2 regions of the Trinickia sp. Z7 genome follow, and region 2 is predicted to be linked to the other one. Evidence: predicted binding sites of a transcription regulator. Region 2 holds the regulator's gene; the other holds the start of a gene.
What was found. The regulator NrdR, encoded in region 2, represses ribonucleotide reductase genes. The targets are predictions, from matches to a motif close to CACNANATNTNGTG.

Region 1: the regulator NrdR is predicted to act here: its motif matches at 4,088-4,101, upstream of QQS38_RS06550 (ribonucleoside triphosphate reductase).

The regions. Positions count from the first base shown of each region.
Region 1 covers NZ_JAUEQW010000003.1:20,507-33,836, forward strand. The annotation lists gene ubiV (ubiquinone anaerobic biosynthesis protein UbiV) at 1-341, shown strand, start outside; gene ubiT (ubiquinone anaerobic biosynthesis accessory factor UbiT) at 338-805, shown strand; gene QQS38_RS06535 (putative zinc-binding protein) at 875-1,291, shown strand; gene QQS38_RS06540 (anaerobic ribonucleoside-triphosphate reductase activating protein) at 1,367-2,110, opposite strand; gene nrdD (anaerobic ribonucleoside-triphosphate reductase) at 2,103-2,279, opposite strand; gene QQS38_RS06550 (ribonucleoside triphosphate reductase) at 2,276-4,072, opposite strand; partial or broken gene QQS38_RS06555 (DUF2249 domain-containing protein) at 4,373-4,612, opposite strand; gene QQS38_RS06560 (hypothetical protein) at 4,715-5,794, opposite strand; gene QQS38_RS06565 (metal-sulfur cluster assembly factor) at 5,842-6,180, opposite strand; gene QQS38_RS06570 (nitric-oxide reductase large subunit) at 6,286-8,565, opposite strand; gene QQS38_RS06575 (hemerythrin domain-containing protein) at 8,847-9,371, opposite strand; gene QQS38_RS06580 (DUF1272 domain-containing protein) at 9,513-9,758, opposite strand; gene QQS38_RS06585 (aspartate carbamoyltransferase) at 10,148-10,693, opposite strand; gene arsB (ACR3 family arsenite efflux transporter) at 10,704-11,774, opposite strand; gene QQS38_RS06595 (arsenate reductase ArsC) at 11,797-12,291, opposite strand; gene QQS38_RS06600 (ArsI/CadI family heavy metal resistance metalloenzyme) at 12,323-12,799, opposite strand; gene QQS38_RS06605 (ArsR/SmtB family transcription factor) at 12,813-13,136, opposite strand; gene QQS38_RS06610 (SAM-dependent methyltransferase) at 13,284-13,330, opposite strand, start outside.
Region 2 covers NZ_JAUEQW010000004.1:166,925-176,856, reverse strand. The annotation lists gene pal (peptidoglycan-associated lipoprotein Pal) at 1-468, opposite strand, end outside; gene tolB (Tol-Pal system beta propeller repeat protein TolB) at 489-1,781, opposite strand; gene tolA (cell envelope integrity protein TolA) at 1,889-2,923, opposite strand; gene tolR (protein TolR) at 2,920-3,369, opposite strand; gene tolQ (protein TolQ) at 3,380-4,057, opposite strand; gene ybgC (tol-pal system-associated acyl-CoA thioesterase) at 4,212-4,682, opposite strand; ZMP/ZTP riboswitch at 4,779-4,877, shown strand; gene glyA (serine hydroxymethyltransferase) at 5,036-6,283, shown strand; gene nrdR (transcriptional regulator NrdR) at 6,290-6,769, shown strand; gene QQS38_RS09590 (GspH/FimT family protein) at 6,937-7,524, shown strand; gene QQS38_RS09585 (hypothetical protein) at 7,521-7,955, shown strand; gene QQS38_RS09580 (PilW family protein) at 7,952-8,785, shown strand; gene QQS38_RS09575 (pilus assembly PilX family protein) at 8,782-9,408, shown strand; gene QQS38_RS09570 (type IV pilin protein) at 9,408-9,866, shown strand.

The DNA of each region.
Region 1 (13,330 bases), on a different contig from region 2:
CCGACGGTCTCATGCTGCGCACTAGGGAAGGGCAGCCCTTCCTCGTATTGAACGGCATTTCGATCCAATCGGCGCGCGTCTACAACTTGGTCGACTCGATCGATACGTTGAAGGCGCTTGGCGTCGATGTGCTCCGCTTGAGCCCGCAGTCGCAAGGGATGAGCGAAATCGTCGACATCTTCCGCGATGCTGCCGACGGCAGGCTGACCGGTTCGCAGGCCTTGGAGCGCATGGGGCGGCTCATGCCCGAATCGCGCTGCGACGGATATTGGCACGGCATGCCGGGGCTGGATCAGAAGCAGGAAGCCTCGCAGATGGAACCCATTAGGAGTGCTCAATGAGCCAGATCGGCTACGAGGTGCCTTCGCTGATACGCGGCGTGCTGTCCAAGCTCCCCGCGTATCCAGGCTCGCTGCTGTTCGTCGGCGGGCTCAATTTGACGGTGAAGCCTCATCTTCCCGACGATACGCTCGCGCAACTGCAAGATCGCGCGTTGCGAATCGAGGTGCGCGACGCGGGCGTGGCATTCGACTTCGTCTACCGAGGCGGCGCGTTTCGCGCGGCAAGGCACGCCGGAGACATCGACCTGACGATCAGCGCGAGCGCTTACGACTTCTTTCAGTTGGCGCGGCGCACCCAAGATCCCGACACGCTGTTCTTCAGTCGACGCTTGACGATGGAAGGCGACACGGAACTCGGACTGCTCGTCAAGAACTCGCTCGATGCGATCGACCTGTCGAACTTTTCGCTCGAGCGGTTCGCGCCCGCATTCGCAGCTCGCGGCAGGCGCAGCCCGCCGCGATAGCAGGGCGCCTCCCGCGGGGGGCGGCTCCAACGCTCGTCGGCGTGGGGCATAGTCACGGAGCTTTCGAAGATGAACAATGAACGTCGCGCGTTACCGCTCGTCTACTCGTGCTCGGGGTGTTCGAGCGCGGCGCAGATGGCCAACTACGTCGCCTTGCAGCTCGACCGCCGCGGCATGGCTGAAATGTCGTGCATCGCCGGCGTGGGCGGGGATGTCCCCGCACTGGTGAAGATCGCCCACTCCGGGCGGCCGATCATCGCGATCGACGGGTGTCCGCTCGCATGCGTGAAGAGCTCGCTCGCGCGGCACGACATCGCCGCCGACGAATACGTGCAGTTGGCCGAGCATGGCGTGAAGAAGCGATTTCATGCCGACTTCGACGTGGAGCAGGCCGAGCAGGTCATCGAGGAAGTGTCGCGTGCCGCGAGCTCGCTCGTCGAGGGCGAAGCGCACGCCTGCGATGCCGAATCGGCGGAGCATCGCTGAGCCTGGCCGGTCGGCAAAGCCCGGCGATCGCGCATCGCGTGCATCGTTCAACAGGCATCGCGCATCGCCCAAGGATCAGCCGCGCCTCACGTCGAACGTAGGAAAGAGCCTGCGCATTTCATCTAGGGCCGGCCCGCTCGGGTAGCCCGTCGTGCCTACCGCATTCAACGCGGCATCGGCCGATCCTTGCTTGCGGAAAATCTGCAGGTAGTGTTTTTTCACGCCCATGGCCGAAAGCGAGTGCGCGAGCTTGAGCAGATCCGCATCGGTCAGCAAGCTCGGGTGCGCGGTCGTCCTGCACTCGTAATCGACCCCGCTCGAGAGCAGCGCTTCGAGGCTGCGCCGCGCGAACGTTCCGCTCTCGCGCATGCGCGTCACTTGCTCGTAATCCTCGAACGGCGCCTTCACGTCGAAGCCGACCCAATCGAGGAGCGGCAGCACGCGTTCGAACCGCCGCGGATGCGTTCCCGCGCTGTGCAGGCCGATCTTGAAACCGAGCGCGCGGACCTCGCCGATGGCGGCGGCCAGCGCCGGATCGGAGGTCGGCTCGCCGCCGCTGAACACCACGGCGTCGATCAGCCCGACGCGCCGCTCTAGAAAACCCATCACCTTGGCCCAAGACACGGCACCCTCGCGCGTGCGCGGCTGCAAATGCGTGTTGTGGCAGTAGCCGCATCGCCACGGGCACCCTTGCACGAACACGACCGCAGCCAACTGGCCCGGATAATCGGTGGCCGTGAAAGGCGCGACGCCGCCGACCTTGAGCAGTCGCAGCGGCGTCGCACGCTTGGCAGCGGGCGCGGATTCGGCCTCAGGCAGCAAGCGAGGCCTCTTCCGTGAAGTAGGTGCGCTCGTAGAATTCGCCCTTCTTGCCCGTGTTGAACGAGGAGACCGGCCGGTGGTATCCCATCACGCGCGTCCAGATCTCGCAGGGCTGACGTTCTTCATCGAGCAGCATGGGGGTGACGTTTTGGGTGGTCGCGTTCATTGTTGGGACTCCGTAGTTTCAGTCGTTGCGGGTTGATTGCATTTGCGTTGAAGCAGCGCTTCGTCGCATTTGGGACAAAACTCGTGCTTTCCGGGCAGATACCCGTGCTTGGGGCAGATCGAGAACGTCGGCGTCACGGTGATGTACGGCAGCGAGAACCGGCTCAGCGTGCGCTTGACGAGTTCGCGGCAAGCGTCGGCCGACGATAGCGGCTCGGTCATGTAAAGATGCAGTACGGTGCCGCCGGTGTATTTACGCTGCAGATCGTCTTGATGCTCGAGCGCTTCGAAGGGATCTTCGGTGAAGCCGACGGGCAACTGCGACGAGTTCGTGTAGTACGGCATCTCCGGCGTGCCCGCTTGCAAAATGTCGGGGTAGCGCTTGCGGTCTTCCTTGGCGAAGCGATAGGTCGTGCCTTCTGCCGGCGTGGCCTCGAGGTTGTACATATGCCCCGTTTCCTCTTGGAACGCGAGCATCTTCGCGCGAATCCGGTCGAGCAGACGCACGGCGAACGCATGGCCCCATTCGGTCGTGAGGTCGTGCTCGTCGCCCGTGAAGTTGCGGATCATCTCGTTGATGCCGTTCACGCCTAGCGTGGAGAAGTGATTGCGCAGCGTGCCGAGGTATCGCTTCGTGTAGGGGAAAAGCCCATTGTCGATGTGCTTTTGAATCACGAGCCGCTTGATTTCCAAGCTGTCCTTGCCCAACTCCATGAGCGTGTCGATGCGCGTCATGAGCGCCGCTTCGTCGCCGGCATACAGATAGCCGAGCCGCGCGCAATTGATCGTGACGACGCCGATCGAACCGGTCTGCTCGGCCGAGCCGAACAAGCCGTTGCCGCGCTTGAGCAGCTCGCGCAGATCGAGTTGAAGGCGGCAGCACATCGACCGAATCATGTTCGGCTTCAGTTCCGAATTGATGAAGTTTTGAAAGTACGGCAGGCCGTAACGCGCCGTCATCTCGAACAGCCGGTTCGCATTGGGGCTCGTCCAGTCGAAATCGGCCGTGATGTTGTAGGTCGGGATCGGAAACGTGAAGACGCGGCCCTTTGCGTCGCCGGCCTGCATGACTTCGATGTAGGCCTGGTTGATCATGTCCATCTCGGCTTGCAGCTCGCCGTAGGTGAAGTCCACCTCTTTGCCGCCGATGATGGGCACTTGCTCGCGCAGATCTTCCGGGCATACCCAATCGAACGTGAGATTCGTGAATGGCGTTTGCGTGCCCCAGCGCGAAGGCACGTTCAGGTTGTAGATGAGTTCCTGAATGTATTGGCGAACCTCGTCGTAGCGCAGGCCGTCCTTGCGCACGAACGGCGCCATGTACGTATCGAACGAGCTGAACGCTTGCGCGCCGGCCCATTCGTTCTGCAGCGTTCCGAGGAAATTGACGATTTGCCCGACGGCGCTGGACATATGCTTGGGCGGGCCTGCTTCGACCTTGCCCGGCACGCCGTTGAGCCCCTCGGTCAGCAAAGTGCGCAGCGACCAGCCGGCGCAGTATCCCGAGAGCATGTCGAGATCGTGGATATGCAGATCGGCATTGCGATGCGCTTCGCCCACGGCGGGCGGATAAATATGGCTCAGCCAATAGTTGGCGACGAGCTTGCCCGAGATGTTGAGGATCAACCCGCCCAGGGAGTAGCCCTGGTTGGCGTTCGCATTGACGCGCCAGTCCAAGCGGTCGAGATATTCGTCGATGGCGGAACCCACTTCGACGAAAGGCTTGGACCGATCGGCCGCTGGCGCGAGACGAATGGCTTGGGTGAGACGGTCAAGCGTGGGCTGGCGTTCCATGCGGTCCTCGATGAGCACAATATGTTGTGATGTTGCTCATCGTATGCACCATATATGGTGGGGTCAATGCCGGTGATCGGCATTATCGCGTCTACTTGACCTGGATTAAGTTTCGAGCGGTCGCGCCCCCAAGCGGTGCGCGACCGATTGCCGTGGCGGCAGCGCGCTCGGCGCTCGCCTGCCGTGGCCCGGTGGCCGAGCCGCTTAGCCGCCGCTGCAGCCGCAGCTGCCGGCGCCACCGCCGGCGCAGCCGCCTGCCGAGGCTTGCTCGGCGGGGGCGCCTTCGTTTGCCGTGAGCCAGATGCCGAAGTCGATGGCGATCCGCTCAGGGGTACGCTCTACGTACTGAATGCGGACTTGGTCGCCGTAGCGCTGCTGAATTTGGTTGAGCAGCGGGAGTGGATCGTGATCGTTGACGAAGCGCATCGTTTCGCCGTGATCGAGCGTCTCCAGTGCCGCAAAGATAGCGGCGTGACGGAAGCGCTTGGCGATACCGCGGGCATCGAACAGATAGGTGGCGTCGAGGGAAGGGTGGGCCATGCTTGACTCCGATATGCAAATCAAAGGAAAAATGCGTCCGCGCCGAGAAGCGCGTCACAGGTAATCGATAAAGAAAGTGGTTAGGGGTGCAGAGTTCTTACGTCACCTCCTGTGCGAGACGATGCGCGCCTCGGTGCGCGCGGTCCAAGCCGCCCGCGCCATGACGGCGACGAACAAAGCAAGCGCGATTGCATTGCCGATGGCGCCGGCGCGGCGCAGGGGGAACGCATCCAAGAGCGCGCCGGCCACGCGCGCGCCGAGCGCGAGATGGAGCGCGACGAGCGGCAGGTAGAAGACGGGGCGATAGCTCACACGCAGGCGTGCGACCGCTGGAAGCACGATCGGTGCATGGCCGAGCGCCATCGAAATCACGAAGCCGAGCGTGAGCGCATGCAACGCAGCGTCGTGCCAAGGGTGGCCAACGCGCCAAGCGCCGAACACGCCTAGCGCGCCGCTCAGCGCCAGCCATCCATAGCCTGACAACAAGCACACCGCGATGAAGCGCGTCAGGCCGCGTTGGCGCACCGTGACGCGCGCGATGTCGTAGCGCGTGAGCCACGCGGCCAGTGCGATCAGGCATGCGGAGAAACCGCGCAGGCCTGCGTTGGGCATGAGCCAGGCCCATGCGACGCTGGCGAGCAAGACGACGACGATCGTCACGAACCAGGCCCGCGCGCGCCGCGGCGTGGGCCGCAGGCGTGTCAGCTCGAGCCGTTCCGCCGCGATGGTCAAGACGAGAAACGCGACCCAGCTCGGCACGGCGACAAGCGGCGTGGCGCTCGTGAGCCAGAGCAGATCGCCGAACCACCAGCTCGATACGCCGAGCGCGAGTATCGCCAGATGCAGCTCGGTGTGGCGGCGCACCAAGCCGAGCACGCTTGCGAGCGCGAGCGAGGCGCCCGCGAAGAGCAGCAGTTGCGCCCATAGGGGCGGCGCGCCCGCCAACAGCAGCACGGCCGCGAAGGCGACGGCCACGGGCGCGCAAAGATGACGGCCGCCGCCCAGGGCGACGGCTCGCTCCAAGCTCACCACGGCGCCGAAGAACATGGGCAGCACCAGCACGCCGTGCCATACCGCATTCGTGAGCGCATGAGGGGGCGCCGCCACGCCGAAGCGCGCCAGCCCGGCGAACACACCGCAAGCGAACGTGAGCACGATCGCCGCGGCGAACGCAACCCGCATGGCGACGCGCAGCGGCGCAGCCTTCGAAACGGCGTGCGGCGTCCGGTTCAATCGTCGCTCCATCCCAGCGTATCGCGCGCCGCATCGCTCATCATCGACGGGTCCCATGGCGGTTCCCAAACGAGATCGATGTCGACGCTCGTGCCGATCGCGAGCGATGTGTCGATGACCGCGCGCACGTCGTCGAGGATCGATTGACCCATCGGGCACGCGGGCGAGGTCATGGTCAAGGCGATGCGCCAGCCTTCGTCGTTCGATTCGACATCGTAGACGAGGCCCAGATCGACGATGTTGATGCCGATCTCGGGATCGATGACTTGCGTGAGCGCAGCGTGGATCAGCTCGCGCGTCATCGGCGCGGTGGAGGCGATCGATGCGGGATTCATAGCATTTCTCCGAACAGGTTCGATGGCCAGACGGCCGGACCCAAGGGTCCGGCCGTCGCGAGGCGTCATGCGAACACGAGCCCTACCAAGCGAGCATGGCGCGATTTACACGCGATGCACCGCGGACTTCACGGGCGCTTCGACCGGCCGGCCGGGACGCAGCAGGCGCAGGGCGAACCACCCGAGGTAAAGCACGCCGACAGCGAACAGGATGTCGCCGGGCACCCGCACCCAAACGAGGGCCTGCATGATCGGCGCATGCACGACTTCAGGCGAGCGCGCGTACCAGAGCCCCTTGCTGACGCTGGCCCATGCTTCGTAGATCCCCGACGGCAGGATCGAGAAGAACACCATCATGAACAGGCCGACGTTGAGCAGCCAGAACGCGGGCTTGAGCAGCGAGTCGTCCCAAGCTTCGCGCGCCGACAGGCCGCGCAGGCAGAACAGCATGAGGCCGATGCCGAGCATCCCGTACACGCCGAAGAGCGCGGCGTGCCCGTGTGCGGGGGTGATGTTCAGGCCTTGCACGTAGTACAGCGAGATCGGCGGGTTGATCGAGAAGCCGAGCAGACCGGCGCCGACGGTATTCCACAGGCCCACGGCGACGAAACAGAGAATTGCCCACTTGTACGTTTGAACCCAGGGCGCCGCCTTCGTCTTGCGATACGTTTGCCAGCCTTCGAGCCCGATGAGCGCGAGCGGCACGACTTCGAACGCGGAGAACACCGCACCAACTGCGATCACGGCCGTCGAAGCGCCGGTGAAGTAAAGGTGGTGCAGCGTGCCGAGAATGCCGCCGAAGAGGAACACGATCGTTTCGAGCACGATGGCGCGGTTGGCCGAATCGATTCGAATGAGGCCCAGGCGCGAGAAGATCAGTGCGATCACGGCCGTTGCGAACACTTCGAAGAACCCTTCGACCCACAGATGCACGAGCCACCATCTCCAGTATTCGATCATGGAGTAGTGCGTGTGTTGGCCCCAGGCGAGCGACGTCGAGTAGAACGCGCCGATACAGGCGGCGGACAGGAACACCATGCCGATCAAGCCGCGTCCGTTCGTTTTCGGGTTCTTGAGCGCGGGCATCAATGCACGGCCCATCAACACGAGCCAGAACAGCAGGCCGATGAACAGCAGGATTTGCCAGACGCGACCCATGCTCGTGTAGGCGAGCCCTTGGTTGCCGATCCAGAACGCGAAATCGGTGCCGCGGTGCTGCAGCGTGCCGAGCCAGCCGCACGCAGTCGATCCGACCACGATGAACAGCAGCGCATAGAACAGCACGTTGACGCCGAGCTTTTGAAACTTGGGCTCATGTCCCGACAGCAGCGGCGAGATATACAAGCCGGTCGCGAGCCATGCCGTCGCGATCCACAGCACGCCGAACTGCGTATGAATCGTGCGGCTGGCAACCCACGGCAGCACCTCGGCTAACGGGAAGCCGAAGAAGCTGTGACCCTCGACGGCATAGTGGGCCGTGACGGCGCCCATGCCCACTTGCACGAGCAGCAAGCCGATGACCACGTAGAAGTACTTCTTGGTCGCCTTCATCGAAGGCGTCGCCTTCACGTTGAACAGCGGGTCTTGCGCGGGCGGCGCGACGGGCTCTTCGCCGTCGCTGTGCGCCGAGTGATACCAGATCATGCCGGCGATACCGGCGAGCAACAGGACCACGCTTGCAATCGACCACATGCCGTTCGCGACGGTCGGGTTGTTGTCGACGAGCGGTTCGTGGGGCCAGTTGTTCGTGTAGGTGATATCCGTTTGCCCGGGACGATCGGTCGTTGCCGACCAAGCCGACCAGAAGAAGAAAGCGGCGAGCGCGGCGCGATCGTCTGCGCTTTGGACCGAGCCGGCGTTCATCGCGTATTGGTCGCGCAACGTATCGAGCGAGCGATCGGTGCCGAACAAGGCTTCGTAGTGGGCGGCGACATCACGCGCAGCGCTGGCGCGCGCATCGGACAACGTGATGCGGCCCGTGCCGGCGTCGTAGCGATTGGCCCGCATCTCGCGCTTCAGGCGCGCGTCCAACGTGCCTTGCTCGTCCGGCGTGAGCGCCGCATACGGTTTGCCGTATTGTTGCTGGGCCCAGTTTTCGCGCAGTTGCAGCGCTTCACGGTGCAACCAGTCGGCCGACCAATCGGGTGCAACGTAGCTGCCGTGACCCCAGACGGTGCCAAGCTGCTGGCCGCCGGCCGCGAGCCAGACTTGCTGGCCGCGCGTGACTTGAGCGCCGGTGAACAGCACTTGACCGCTGTCGCTTACGACCGCGCTTGGAATGGGCGGGGCGGCCAGATAGATTTCCCTGCCGAGCCAAAGCAAGGCGGCGAACGATAGCAGGCAGACCAGGCCCAGCCATCTCCATAAGCGTCGTGTTGATTGCATATCCTCTCTCCTAGAGGGTGAAGTGCCGGGACGTGCCCCGATTCGCGAAGCGATCCTGCTGAAGCAGCTTTTAACATGCATTGCGAATACATGTTAAGCCGAATCATAAGTTTGATTTTTGATCTATGTAAAGGTTGTGCGCAGGTGGCGTACTGCTGATTTGCGCGGGGCGGGCCGCTAAACATCTATAAGAAATCGATGTTTAGCGGCGCTTTGCGGGGGATTCGCGCCATATTGACGCGGGGGGTTGAAGGCGTTGTTGCAGCGGTACGGCGGGGCGTTCAGCCCGCGCCGCGCAACGTCCTGCGTCTGCGCATGCCGTCGGCGAGCGACAGCAGTTGATCGCGCGGCAGCCTCAGGATTGCGCCGAATACTTCTCGTTCTTCGCGGTCGGCATAGGCGGGGTAGCGCGCGGCGAATTTGCCGAGCAGGTCGGGGCGCTTCGATGGGCGGCGGTCGCGGACCCCTTGCAGCCAGGCGCGCACGGCGCGCCAGGTGCGCATCAGCGATTCGTGCTCGGCGTCTAGCGCGTCGAGCGATTGCACGATGTCGGCATCGCCCAGGCGCCGCAGCGTCGGAAACAAGTCGCCGCGCTCATCGGCGTGGTGCAGGGGCACCTCCTGCTCGAAGTAGGCGAGGATGTCGTGCGCCGTCGAGCGAGCCGTATCGTCCGGCCCGTAATGGATGAGATGGATATCGAGCCGTAGCATCAGGCCGGAGAAGCGGCGAATGTCGGCGTGGCAACCCAGCAAATGCGTCATTGGGTCGGAGAAGCCGATGTCGTGCGGGGCTAAGGACGGTGGCATGCTCGATACGCTCGGGGACCAGGATCGGCGTATTGTTGCAGCGCTCGGCGCGGGGGCGAGTGATATATGTCAAGGGTTTGCGAAGAAGCGAACCGCGGTTCATGGTCGCGTCCGGTGGACGCCGGCCGGCCGATCTTGCGTTCAGCGCTGCTTGCCGCATTCGGGATTGAAGACCCGCTCGCTGGAAGGGGGATTGTTGGCCAGCTTGTTTTCGGGGCGGCGGGGCCGTGGGACCAATTCGCCGCCGCAATTGGGGCATGTCCCATGCAGGACGTTCGTTGCGCAGTCGGCGCAGAACGTGCATTCGAAGGAACAGATCAGAGCGTCTTCGGCTTGCGGCGGGAGATCCTTGTCGCAGCATTCGCATCCGGGGCGCAGTTCGAGCATGGGGAGTCTTCTCCTGATTGAGGGAGTGGGTGATCGTCGCGCCGCCGCGCGGGTGGCGCGGCTTATGCGCTCGTCGATGCTGCGCGCAGCTTAAAAGCAGGGTATCAAGGCAGAGGCGTTGGTAACTGCCATTTAGCTGTCAGCGCCGCCTTCTTGCCGTGGAAGGAACGTCGACGGGATGAACTCGCGTTCGCACGACGCGCAACGATTTGCGATGGTGTGCTCCGTATAGCTGCGCCCACGGAGACGCCGCCGGCACGATCGATATTCGCAACGGCGTCATACTTCATGAGCGAGCAGAAAATCTACTAATGTCGGCGCGCTTGCGCTGCCGCATATTTCGGCCGCCGCGGCGCGACCCCGCCGTGCCATGTCACGCCCTTAGCCGACTACTTCTCTGTCGAGGCATCGGACCCATGGTGTTGCATCATGCCGCCATCGTGCCCTTCCATTGCGTCGTGGCCGTGGTCGGATACCTGTGCATCGAACCACTCGTGTATTGCTGCGACTAGCCTAGGGTCGCCGCTGCGATAGGTGATTTCGCCGCCATCGGGCAGGTCCCGATAACGAATCTCGAGCTCGCCCTGCCGTGCCGCCCGTAACGCCGGCAGGCCCGGCATGTTCTTGCCGTGGATCTGCTCCGGCGCCTCGAAATGCCCAGCCGCAAAATCCCGGGCAATTGCGGCAAGATGTGCTCGAATCAACGCGACCTGCTTCGGGTCGGGATGCTTCTTCGTGAGAACCTGCTGGATTCCGCCGTCTGCGGTCTTCGTAAAGACATGCATGGTCGCCGCAAGGGAGAACGGCATCACCTGCGCTCCGTGCCGTGCGACATCCCCCTGGCGTGCGGTGCTTTCGGCGCTAGCGGGCGACGCAAGCACGGCGGCGCTGAACACGGCGGCGGCCGTGATAACCGTGATTGGCGAGCGTTTCATCGAATACACCTTAGGCGCGTTCGTACCAGGCCTTCGAACGATTGACGATGCGCACCACGAGCAGCATGACGGGTACTTCGATCAGCACACCCACCACGGTTGCCAGCGCCGCGCCGGAATTGAAGCCGAACAAGCTGATGGCAGCGGCGACCGCGAGTTCGAAGAAGTTCGACGCGCCGATGAGCGCCGACGGACACGCGACGTTGTGTTTTTCGCCGACTGCCCGGTTGAGCCAGTAAGCGAGCGCCGAGTTGAACAGCACCTGGATCAGAATGGGCACCGCGAGCAGGGCGATCACGAGCGGTTGCTCGAGGATCGCCTCGCCTTGAAATGCGAACAGCAGCACGAGCGTCGCGAGCAGCGCGGTGATCGACCAAGGCCCGATCTTTTCCATTGCCGCATCGAAGGTAGCTCGTCCCCGGCCTAGCAGTGCCTTGCGCAGCATCTGCGCAAGGATCACCGGAATCACGATGTAGAGCACGACCGAGGTTAGCAGCGTGGCCCAGGGCACCGTAATGGCGGAAATGCCGAGCAGCAATCCGACGAGCGGCGCGAACGCGATCACCATGATGCTGTCGTTCAGCGCCACCTGCGACAGCGTAAACAAGGGATCGCCGCCGGTGAGCCGGCTCCAGACGAACACCATCGCCGTGCAGGGCGCTGCCGCGAGCAGGATGAGGCCGGCGACGTAACTGTCCAGCTGCGCGGCAGGCAGCATGGGCGCGAACAAGTGCTTGACGAATAGCCAGCCGAGAAACGCCATCAAGAACGGTTTGACGAGCCAGTTCACGACCAGCGTGACCGCGATGCCTTTGACGTGCTGACGCACTTCGTGCAATGCGCCGAAGTCGACCTTGACCAGCATCGGAATGATCATGACCCAGATCAGCAGGCCAACCGGTAGATTGACATGCGCGTATTCCATTCGGCCGATCGCCTGGAACACGCCGGGGAGCCACTGGCCGAAGAGGATTCCGGCGACGATGCACAAGGCAACCCAAAGAGAGAGGTATCGCTCGAAAAAGCTGATGGGCGCCTTCGCAAGGGGCTTATTCGAAGGCGTAACGTGAGTGGCGGTCATGGGGGCTTTGGGCAGGTCCGGTTCAGTTCGTTTGAATGTCGTTCAACGCGCGTCGCAGCTCGGTGTCGTTCAAACGATCGAGGGGAAGCGCAAGCAACTGCAGCATGCGATAGCCGATCGCCTGGCGGGTGAGTTCGAACGCTTGCCGTTTGCCTTCATCGCCGCCGGGCGCATTGGACGGATCGGCGTAGCCCCAGTGAACCTTGACGGGGCTTGCGGGCCAGAGCGGACATTGCTCCGCAGCCGCGCTATCGCACACCGTGATGACGATGCGCATCTGCGGGGCATTTTCGGCGATGAACTCGTCCCAGCTTTTGCTCCGGTAGCCCGCGGTATCGACACCGGCATTCGACAGCGCTTCGAGCGCGAATGGGTTGATGCGCCCGCTCGGGGCGCTGCCGGCGCTGTAGGCGCGCACGTCCTTCGCGAGCTTGCTCGCCCAATGGTTCAACATGCCTTCGGCCAGCACGCTGCGCGCCGAATTGTGGGTGCAGAGAATGAGTACGTTCGTTGTCATTGAGGACTTCGCCCGATCGTCGTGAATGCGCTCAACAGCAGGCCGAACCGGCCGGTTTCACGCAGGCGTCGGCGGCTTTGGCCGGCGAACCGCAGCAAGCCGACGCGCGCGAGGACGGCGCCTGCTGGCCGCTGTCGCCAAAGACCGGGGCGTTATCCAGCGTATGGAAGTGTTCCCAAGCGATGCCCTGCGGATCGACGACCCAGTGTTTGTCGCTGCGCGCGTAACAACACGTGGTTTCGCCTTGGTCCAGCAGCGCCATGTCGGCGGCCTTCGCTCTTTGCGCGAGTTCGGCGAGGTCCGCGGCGTCCTCCACTTGGAAACCGAGATGATCTACGCCGGCTTTCGTGCCGCGAGTCGAAATCGCAAAGTTGATGCGAGGGTCCTCCAGCATCCACTTCGCATAGTCCGCTTCGAGCTTCGCCGGCTCGGCCGCGAACAGCTTCGTATAAAACGCGACGCTGGCTGCCAGATCGTCGACGTGCACATGGACGTGAAATCGCTTCATGAAGATGCCCCTTTCAGCATTTGCAGGAATCGGCGCCCGGCGTGACGCAAGCCTGGCCCTGACAACAGTTTTCCGTGAGGAAGCCCAGCAGCGCGTTCATTTGCTCGAATGCGGTCCGATAAATCAGGCTGCGCCCGTCGCGCTGCTGAGTGACGAGGCCTGCATGCATCAACTCCTTCAGATGAAAGGAGAGGGTGGCATTGGGGATGTCGAGCTCTCCCGCAATGGCCCCCGGAGTCAGGCCGCCCGGCCCCGCGACGACGAGCATCCGGAACACGCGCAAGCGCAACTCGTGAGCAAGCGCCGCAAGGGCGCGGATAACATCGGTTTCTTCCATATTTCCAATATAGTCGAAATATTCGACCGCCACAAGGGAGGGTGAATGCGCTGTCTTGATCATGCGCGGGCTGCAAACGATGAACTGACTTGCATCGCCCGATTGCATCACCGGTAAGGTGATGGGCGATGCAATCGGATACCGGGCTCAGACCGTTGCCAGAACGAGCCGGGTCGGCGGCGCACCGAGCTTCA
Region 2 (9,932 bases):
CCACGAAGCTTCGTCGTGACCCGTCGCCAACGGCTTTTCTTTGCCCAGGCTAACGGCTTCGATTTGCGAATCCTGCACGCCCAGGGTCTCCAGGCCTTGCTTGACCGCTTCCGCACGCTTTTGGCCCAGCGCGAGGTTGTACTCGCTCGTACCGCGCTCGTCGGTATTGCCTTGGATCAGAACGTGGCGTTGCGGATGGCTCTTCAGGTAAGCCGCGTGCGATTGCAACAGCGATTGATATTCCGGCTTGACCGAGTAGCTGTCGAAGTCGAAATACACACTGCGCTTGGCCAGCGGGCTGTTCGGATTGTTCAGCTCGTCGACCGTCACCGGCGCGACTGCGTTCGGGTTCGGCTGCGTGCCGACCGCACCCTGCGAGGGGTTCTCGTTGAGCTTCGTGCCCGAATGGCAGGCCGCCAGCGCGCCGACCAACATTACCGCAAACGCGAAACGAAGTTTGGACATCATTTTTTTACTCTCCTTGTGTGTCATTGCATAAAAGGACCCCAAGACGGCTCGCGCACGCTGCCGCCCTGAACGGACAGGATTTGCCGAGTCCGACCGTCGGTCGAAACCGCAGCCAAGACGCCACGGCCGTTCACCTGAGTGGCGTAAAGAATGTACTGACCGTTCGCCGCGAAACTCGGCGATTCGTCATGGACGGTGTCCGTCAGGGCCGTTGCGACGCCGGTCTGGAGGTCCTGGACATAAAGCTTGAACGCTCCGCCGACGCGCGAGATATAGGCGAGTTCCTTGCCGTCCGGGCTCACGCGCGGGCTCGTGTTATAGCTGCCGGTGAAGGTCACGCGCTGCGCGGCGCCCGCGCTTTCGCCCGCGGCCGGCATCTTGTAGATCTGCGGCTGGCCGCCGCGATCGCTCGTGAAATAGATCCACTGGCCGTCGGGAGAGTAGAACGGCTCCGTATCGATCGACGTGCTCTGCGACAGGCGGTGCAGGCCGCCGCCGTTGGCGTTGACGGCCCAAATCTGGGTGTTGCCCGTGCGCGAGAGCGCAACGGCCACGGTGCGGCCATCGGGTGACCACGCGGGCGCGCTGTTGTTGCCCTTCTGATCGGAGACGACGACGCGGCGGCCCGTGGGCAAGTCGTGAATGTAGACGATGGGCTTGCGTTTCTCGAACGAGACGTAGGCCACCTTCGTGCCGTCGGGCGACCAGGCCGGCGAGATGATCGGCTCGGGGCTGGACAGGGCGACGTGCGCGTCTTGGCCGTCCGAATCGGAAATTTGCAGTTGATACCGGCTGCCGACCTTGATCACGTACGACAGCCGCGTCGCGAACACGCCCCGGGTGCCGAGCAGTTTTTGATAGATGTAGTCGGAGATCTTGTGTGCCGTGAGCCGCAAGCTGTCTTGAGGCGTCGTAAACGACAAGCCGCCCAGGCTTTGCCCCTTCACCGTATCGTAAAGGCGGAATCGCACGTCGTATTGGCCGTTGGCGGCGCGCGTCACGCTGCCGGCCACGAACGCGTTGGCGCCTTTCGCTTTCCATGCGCCCAGATCGACGGAGTCGTTTTCCGAGACGGGGGCGGAGCCTGCGTCGATGTTCGTGAACTTGCCGCTACGCTGCAAGTCTTGGCGAACGATCTCGCTGATCGATGTCTGAGCGCTCGATTCCCCTGCGAAATTGGCCGTTGCGATTGGGTACTGTGTGGAGCCGACGCCCGTCACGAGCACGTTCAACTGCGCATGCGCGGCACTGGCCGACGCAATCAGGCACGACGCCAGCAATGTCCTCAAGCCTAGTTTCGTCATCAAACTCATGCTGAAAATCCCATAAAGCGAAAAAATGGCACGACAGCAAAGAGACTACGGGATGCAGGAATCGTTCCTGACAATGCGTAGTGCACGGCGTCTCTCACGTCTGTCCCTCAGCTCGAGCCGGCCGGCCGCAACGTGATCAAGAACGAGGCCGGCGCTTTCCCGTTGATGTCGAGGGGCATCGGGTTCGACGCGTTCACGGCATTGGCCGCCGCCGCATCCCACTGAGGATTGCCGCTGCTCTTTTGGATCGAAACGGACAGCAATTGGCCATCGGGCGCGCAATGCACGGAAACGACGGTTTCGAGCCCTTCGGTCGCACCGGCCCAAATGATATTGGGCTTGACGCGCCTGCGCACTTTGTCGGCGTAGCCGGGCGAGGCCGACGTCCCGCCCGAGCCGCTGCCCGTGCCGCTTTTCGCAAGGCCGTTGCCGCCTTCACTTTGACCCGCCATGCCTTGCAATTGCGAAAGCCGCGCGCGCCGCTCCTGTTCGAGCTGCTGCTTCTGCTTGGCTTGCTGCTGCGCGAGCGCCTTCGCCTTGGCGGCCTTTTCCTCGGCGGCTTTTTCCGCTTCCGCCTTCTTTTCCGCTTCCGCCTTTTGTTGGGCTTCGAGCTGCTGTTGCTTCAGTTGCGCTTGCTTCTGTTGCTCCGCCTGTTGCTGCTCTCGCTGTTTCTGAGCTTGCGCCTGCTGCTGCTTGAGCTTGTCGGCAGCGGCCTTTTGCGCGGCGAGACGCACCGCTTGTTCGCGCGCCTGCGCTTCCTGGCGCTTGGCCTGCTCTTGTTGCTCTTGCAGCGCCTTCTGACGCTGTTGTTCCGCGAGCTGCGCGGCCCGCTGCGCAGCTTCCTGCTCCTTGCGTTTCTTCTCCTGCAGCGCGATGTCCGCCTGCTCTTGATCGACGGGCGGCGCAGGTTGCACACGCACGGGCGGGGCGGGCGGGGCAGGGGGCTGCGTAGGCGTGGGCGTGGGCGGAATGTCCGTCCAGATCTCGGCTTCCGCGCCCGCGGGCGTGCTGTTCTGCCAATGGATGCCGTGATAGAGGAACAGGCCCAGCAACACGTGCATGACGAGCGCAAGCGCGAACGCGCGCCAAGTGCCGCGCTCGCGAGGCGGTTGCAGCGGGTAGACGGACTGCTTGCGGTTCATTGCGGTTTGACGAGCAGGCCCACGCGCTTGACGCCGCGCGCCTTCAAGTCGGACATCACGTTCATGACCGCTTCGTATTGCACGGTCTTATCGGCGGCGATCACGACGGGTTGGTCCGGGTGCGAGGCCTCGCGTTCGGTCACGAAGGCGGCCAGATCGGCGCGCGTCATCTGTTGCTCTTGCGAGCCGCCCGCGTCGTCTTTGTAGCGAACGGTCATCTTCCCGTCGCCGCGAACGTTGACGACGACGGGCGGTGTTTGCTGCTGGGGCGCGGCGCCGCCGACCGTGGGCAGATTCACGATCGAAGGCGCGACGAGCGGCGCCGTCACCATGAAGATGACGAGCAGCACCAGCATGACGTCGATATACGGCACGACGTTGATGTCGGCCATCGCCCGGCGGGAACGGCCGCCGCGCATGCTGGAACGATTGGTGGAGCCGGCCATCGCGTACTCCTTAATGCGCCTGGCGCTGCAAGATGTTCGAGAATTCTTCGATGAACGTTTCGAAGCGGATCGCGAGGCGATCGATGTCGTGCGCGTAACGGTTGTAGGCGACGACAGCCGGGATCGCCGCGAACAGGCCGATGGCCGTGGCCGTCAGCGCTTCCGCGATACCCGGCGCGACATTGGCGAGCGTCGCCTGCTGCACGTTGGCCAGGCCGCGGAACGCGTTCATGATGCCCCAAACCGTGCCGAACAAACCGATGTACGGGCTCACGGAACCGACCGAGGCCAGAAAAGCGAGGTTCGCTTCGAGCACATCCATTTCGCGTTGGAACGCGGCGCGCATCGCGCGGCGCGCGCCATCGAGAATCGCGCCCGGATCGTTGATCCGCCTTTCTTTTCCCTTCAAGAACTCGCGCATGCCCGACTCGAAGATTCGCTCGAGCCCGCCGATCGTGTGGCGATTGTTCGCCGCGCTTTGATACAGCGCCTGCAGGTCGCCGCCCGACCAGAAGTCGCGTTCGAATTGTTCAGTTTGCGCCCGCGCGCGCCGGATGGCAAACCACTTGCGGAAGATGAACGTCCACGACATCAGCGACAGCAAGAGCAGCAGCCCCATCACCGCTTGCGCGAGCACGCTCGCATTGAGGACTAGGGAAACGATCGATAAGTCTTGTGCGTTGTTCATAAAGGATGGGCTTATGCGTCGGAACGGGCAGGGCTCGCTGCAAGGCGCGAATAGGGTTTTAGTCGGGCAATTGAAAGCGCCGCCGCTTCAACGCCACACCCCGCTTGGTATCGACCGGCACGATACAAGTTCATGGACGTAGACTCAACGGAAATTAAGCGCCTGCCGTTGACATGCCCGCTGCAACTGCTAGCGGGTCGCTTCGTAGCGCCGCCGATATCGAATCCGGCAAGGCGACGGGCTTGAGTGTGACACGATCGACGCAGCCGACGCGCACTTTGCCCACGGCTAAGACGCCGCCGGCGCGATGCGCTTCCTGGACGAACTCGACGCTCGCTTTGCCGAGCCGCTCGATGCGGCTCGCGATCGTCAGCATGTCGTCCAGGCGCGCCGGCGAGCGATATTGCACAGCCGTTTCGCTGACGACGAAGACGATGCCGCACTGCTCGGCCAGCTTGCGTTGATCGATGCCGCATGCGCGAAGCCATTCGGTGCGAGCGCGCTCGAAAAACTTCAGGTAATTGGCAAAAAAGACAATGCCGCCTGCGTCGGTATCTTCGTAGTACACGCGTAGCGGCCAGTCGAAAGTGAATTGCACGCCGCCATGGCTGGTAGGCTGGTTCATGGCCCGGCATTTTACCGGATCGCGCGCCCCGGTCTCGAAATTGCGTAAAAACTTCCCCAATTGCCTATTGGTGGCGCTTCCAATACACTATCGCGCTCATCCCTGCGTGACTGGCGATAAGACCCTAGGGGTCAAGGTGGAGCAACCCACCGTGAAGCGCAGGGTGCCGTTTTGCCGTTCGCCTGGGCAGCCGAATATTGCGCGCCGTCGTTTGCGCCGCCAGCGGTTGCCTTGCCCGCGTAACGGAATCCTCCGCCACGCCAGGGCTGGCTTACCGCCAGCAGCGCGAGCGTACGACCGGTACGTGTCCCGCGCGCGATTCGGCCAACCTGTACACCCTTAACGGAACGCGTATGTTTGACAGAGCCCAAAGCACGATCGCCAACGTCGATCCCGAGATCTGGAACGCCATCCAGCAAGAAAATCACCGCCAAGAAGAGCACATCGAGCTCATCGCGTCGGAAAATTACACGAGTCCGGCCGTGATGGCCGCGCAAGGCTCGCAGCTCACCAACAAATACGCCGAGGGCTATCCCGGCAAGCGCTATTACGGCGGCTGCGAGTACGTCGACGTGGTGGAGCAGCTCGCGATCGACCGCGTGAAGGCGCTGTTCGGCGCCGAAGCCGCGAACGTGCAGCCGAATTCGGGCTCGCAGGCGAACCAGGGCGTGTTCTTCGCGATGCTCAAGCCCGGCGACACGATCATGGGCATGAGCCTGGCCGAAGGCGGTCACTTGACGCACGGCTCGCCCGTGAATATGTCGGGCAAGTGGTTCAACGTCGTGAGCTACGGGCTGAACGAAGCGGAAGACATCGATTACGACGCCGCCGAAAAGCTGGCGCAGGAGCACAAGCCGAAACTGATCGTCGCGGGCGCATCGGCATTCGCGCTGCGCATCGACTTCGAACGTCTGGCGAAGATCGCGAAGTCGGTGGGCGCGTACCTGATGGTCGACATGGCGCACTACGCCGGCCTCATCGCGGCAGGCGTGTATCCGAACCCGGTGCCGCACGCCGATTTCGTCACCACCACCACGCACAAGAGCCTGCGCGGCCCGCGCGGCGGTGTGATCCTGATGAAGGCCGAGTACGAGAAGCAGATCAACTCGGCTATCTTCCCCGGGATTCAAGGCGGCCCGCTCATGCACGTGATCGCCGGCAAGGCCGTTGCGTTCAAGGAAGCGGCTTCGCCCGAGTTCAAGGTCTACCAGCAGCAAGTCGTGGATAACGCGCGCGTATTGGCTGAAACGCTCGTCAAGCGCGGCCTGCGCATCGTCTCGGGGCGCACGGAAAGCCACGTGATGCTCGTCGATCTGCGTGCGAAGAAGATCACCGGCAAGGCGGCCGAGGCGGCGCTCGGCGCGGCGCACATCACCGTCAACAAGAACGCGATTCCGAACGACCCGGAAAAGCCGTTCGTGACGAGCGGGGTTCGTCTGGGCTCGCCCGCCATGACCACGCGCGGCTTCGGCACGAAGGAAGCCGAGCAGGTGGGCAACTTGATCGCCGACGTGCTCGACAATCCGGAAGACGCCGCTACGATCGAACGCGTGCGCGCCCAGGTGGCCGAGCTGACGAAGCGGTTCCCGGTCTATCGTTGATCGGCCATGCGCTGCCCCTTCTGCCGGCACGAAGATACGCAAGTGGTCGACTCGCGCGTATCGGAGGACGGCGCCGCGATTCGGCGGCGCCGCCGCTGCCCAGCCTGCGATAAGCGTTTTACGACGTACGAGCGGGTTGAGCTGACGCTGCCGGCGGTCGTCAAGAAGGACGGCAGCCGCAGTGAGTTCGACCGCCGCAAGATTGCCGCGAGCATGCAGCTCGCATTGCGCAAGCGCCCGGTTTCCGCCGAGGCGATCGACGCGGCGGTGGCGCGCATCGAGTATCAACTGCTCGGCAGCGGCGAGCGCGAAGTGCGCAGCGAACGGCTTGGCGAACTCGTCATGAACGAACTGCTGCAGTTGGACAAGATCGCCTATGTGCGTTTCGCTTCCGTCTACCGGCGCTTCGAAGACGTGTCCGATTTCGAGGACGTGATCGAGGAGTTTCGCCGGCCGAAACCCGAAAAGCCCACCCGCAAGCGCTGATTTCCCTTCTCGCTTCATCCTGCTGTTCCCCGCTGTCCGCAATCGATAGATACGACGCGTCATTGTCGGATTGGTCGCATGCGCGCGCCATTCGGCCGAACGGCATATGGTGGCGCATGCCTTCACGCGATAGATTGGGCTCCTGCCGATGACGGGAAGGAGGAGAGATGCCGGGCGTATCCGAGTGTGGGCGTATTGCACGGCGGGGCCGGTCGCGGCGCGGCGGTTTTTCGCTGGTCGAGCTGCTGGTCGTCACCGTGCTCGTGGCGTCGAGCGCATTGATCGCGACGCCGGTCTTCTCCGCTTGGCACACGCGGGACCGAATCGATGCCGCGGCTAGGGCATTGCTCGCCGGTCTGACGCTCGCGCGCGGCGAGGCCATGGCGCGCGGCACGCGTGTCGTCGTCTGTCCTGCCGATGCGCAAGCCCAGTGCTTGCCGAAGGGACATCGCTGCACGGGCGGGGTGCAGGGCTGGTCCTGCGGCTGGATGGTGGTTGTCGACCCCGAGCGTGCCGCCCAGGTGCTGCGTGTGTATCGACGTCCGTCCGGCGTCTCGATCGCAGCCGCTGCGGGTGCTGTCGAATTCACTCCGCCGGCCGGGCAAGTGATCGGCGGCTTTCGGAAATTCGAGCTCGCGGCCGCGGGCCGGACGGTGATCGGGCAGAGCGGCGCCTGGAACCGCTGCATCCGCATCGCCGCGGGTGGGAGAGTGCGGCTGGAGCACGGCGCCTGCACCGGACGGGCGCGAGCATGAGAAGCCGCTTTTCGCCTGCTCGGCGGCGCGCCGGCACGTCTTTGCTCGAAGTGCTCATCGCGCTTTCGCTCGTGGCAAGTGCCGTCCTGGGCGCGGCTGCCGCGCAACTCGCGGCGCTGCGCGGCGCCGGTTCGGCTGCCCATCGCGAGCAAGCAGCGTGGATTGCCGCGTCCGTTGCCGAGGCAATGGCGGCCGGGCAAGGGCTTTCGTTCCGCTTGGCTCATATGCGCGAGCGCGCCGGTGCAGTCCTGCCGGGTGCTCGCGTATCGATGGTCGCCGAAGCGGGCGGCGCCGGCACGGCCGTCGTGCAGTGGCCGCACGAGCCGGACCAGCCCGAGCAGGGCCGAGCGTCTCGGCACGGCTCGTGTTCGCCTCTGGACAGCGGCGCCCCTTCGCGCTGCATCGCACTGCCGTTTGCGAGCCGCCCATGACGGCAGCCGAGATTGCGCCTCGGCCCTCGCAGCGGCTGCAAGCGGGGCACACGCTGCTCGAATGGCTCATCGCGGCGGCGCTGGGACTCGTCGTGCTCGCCGGTGCGTTGACGTTGTATCGATCGCAGCGCGACGCCTTCGCGCGAGCGGCCGATGCCGCATGGATGCGCGAGGCTGGCACGGCGGCGCTGACGATCGTCGGTCAGCACGTTCAATTGGCTGGGTTCGCACCGGTCGATCAGTCGGCGCTGCGTTCGAATGTGACGCCGGGCCTCTTCGGTTGCCAAGGCATGCGGGCCGTTCCGGGCGCACCCGCCGACGACTTCCGCTGCGTGCTTCGTGCGTCCGACCCGGCGGACTCGGACGGTATCGTCGTGCGCTACGCGGACAACGCGATAGCCACCTGGGCCAGCGCGTCGGGCGAACCAACCGATTGCCTCGGGCAAGGCGTCGAACGCCAGGGCGAATACGCCGTGATCGTCAACCGGTTTTATGTCTCCCAGCCGCCCGGGCGGGAGGAGCCCGAGCTCTACTGCTTCGGCAACGGGCACGCTAGGACGCCGCAGCCGCTCGTCGAGGGCATCGAGCGCCTGTCGCTGCGCTACTGGCTGCGTGGGGCGGCCGAGCCGGTCGGCGCCCGCTCGATCGTACCCGCGCAGTGGGCGGACGTGGCGGCGGTCGATGTATGCGTCGTCGTTCGCGGCCGGCGGCCCGCGGTGGGCACGTCGTTCGTCGATTGCGACGGCCGGCGTGCAAAGGGCAAAGACGGGCGGGGGCGCCTTTCTCTGTTGCGCCACGTCGTCGTGCGCAATCATGAGGTGGCGCGATGAGCGTTGCACGAGACCGTGCGGGCCGACCGTGCGAGCGGCGCGAACGACGCGGTGGCGTCGATCGCGTTCGGTGCGCCGAAGCGACCGCCCGCGCGCGCAAGCAGGGGCGTACGTTGCGTGAACGCGCGCCGGCTGTGCATCGTGGCGTTGCGCTGCCGAGCGCGCTCATGCTCGCCGCGATGATGCTGGCTACGTCGGCGGCTTGGCTGGAAGCGTCGATTGCGCAAACCCGCCGCGCAGCGAATGTCCATGAGTACTTGCGCGCGAGCCAGGCTGCGCAGAGCGCGTTGACGTTATGCGACGACGCGTTGCGCGCCGGGGCCGCGCCCGTCATGTCCGCGCCGCACGGGCGGCCCCCGCATTGGACGACGGCCGCAGCGTTCGATCGTCTCGCCGCATACGAGCCGGTTCCTTTTTGGCCAGGATCGGCACGGCCGCCGCAATGCCTGATCGAAGAGGCGCGCTTCGAAGGAAATGCCGATGCATACGGTTATTGGATCACCGCTCGCGGCTTCGGTGCGAATGAGGGGACGCGAGCGGTGCTGCAACTCGTGATCAGGCGGGAAGGGGAGCACGAGCGACGCGCGTGGAGACGCATCGTTGCCGAAGGAGCCGCACGGTGATGCGACCGTACACGCGCGGGGTGCAGCGCCGCGGCTTTTCGATGCTGGAACTCGTCATCGCATTGGCTATGCTGGCGGTGTTGGCGAGCTATGGGATGCCGGCATACGTCGCCTATGCGGCCCGCGGTCATCGTATCGAAGCGGTAGTCGCGCTCCATCGGGCCGCCCAGTATGCGGCTGTCCGAATGGCCGAATTTGGCGTCCATGCCGAACTCGCATTGCCGGCTGGCCTCGATCGGGCGCCCGAGCATGGCCGCATCGCCTACCGCATCGAATGGGTGCCGGGCGCGGATAGCCGCGGCGGCTATGAAATTTGGGCGATACCGGTCGATGGCGGGCCTATGCATGGCGACGCGTGCGGGACGTTCGTGCTCGACCAGTTCGGTGTGCGCTCCAATCGCGATGCACGGGCAACGGGCGTCGATGCGCAGGCGTGCTGGGCCGGACGTGCGGCATAGGCAGAGAAGCAGAGAACTGCGCCGTACAGCCGCCGCTTCTCGGGTGTGCTTGTTGGGTTCTCGCTC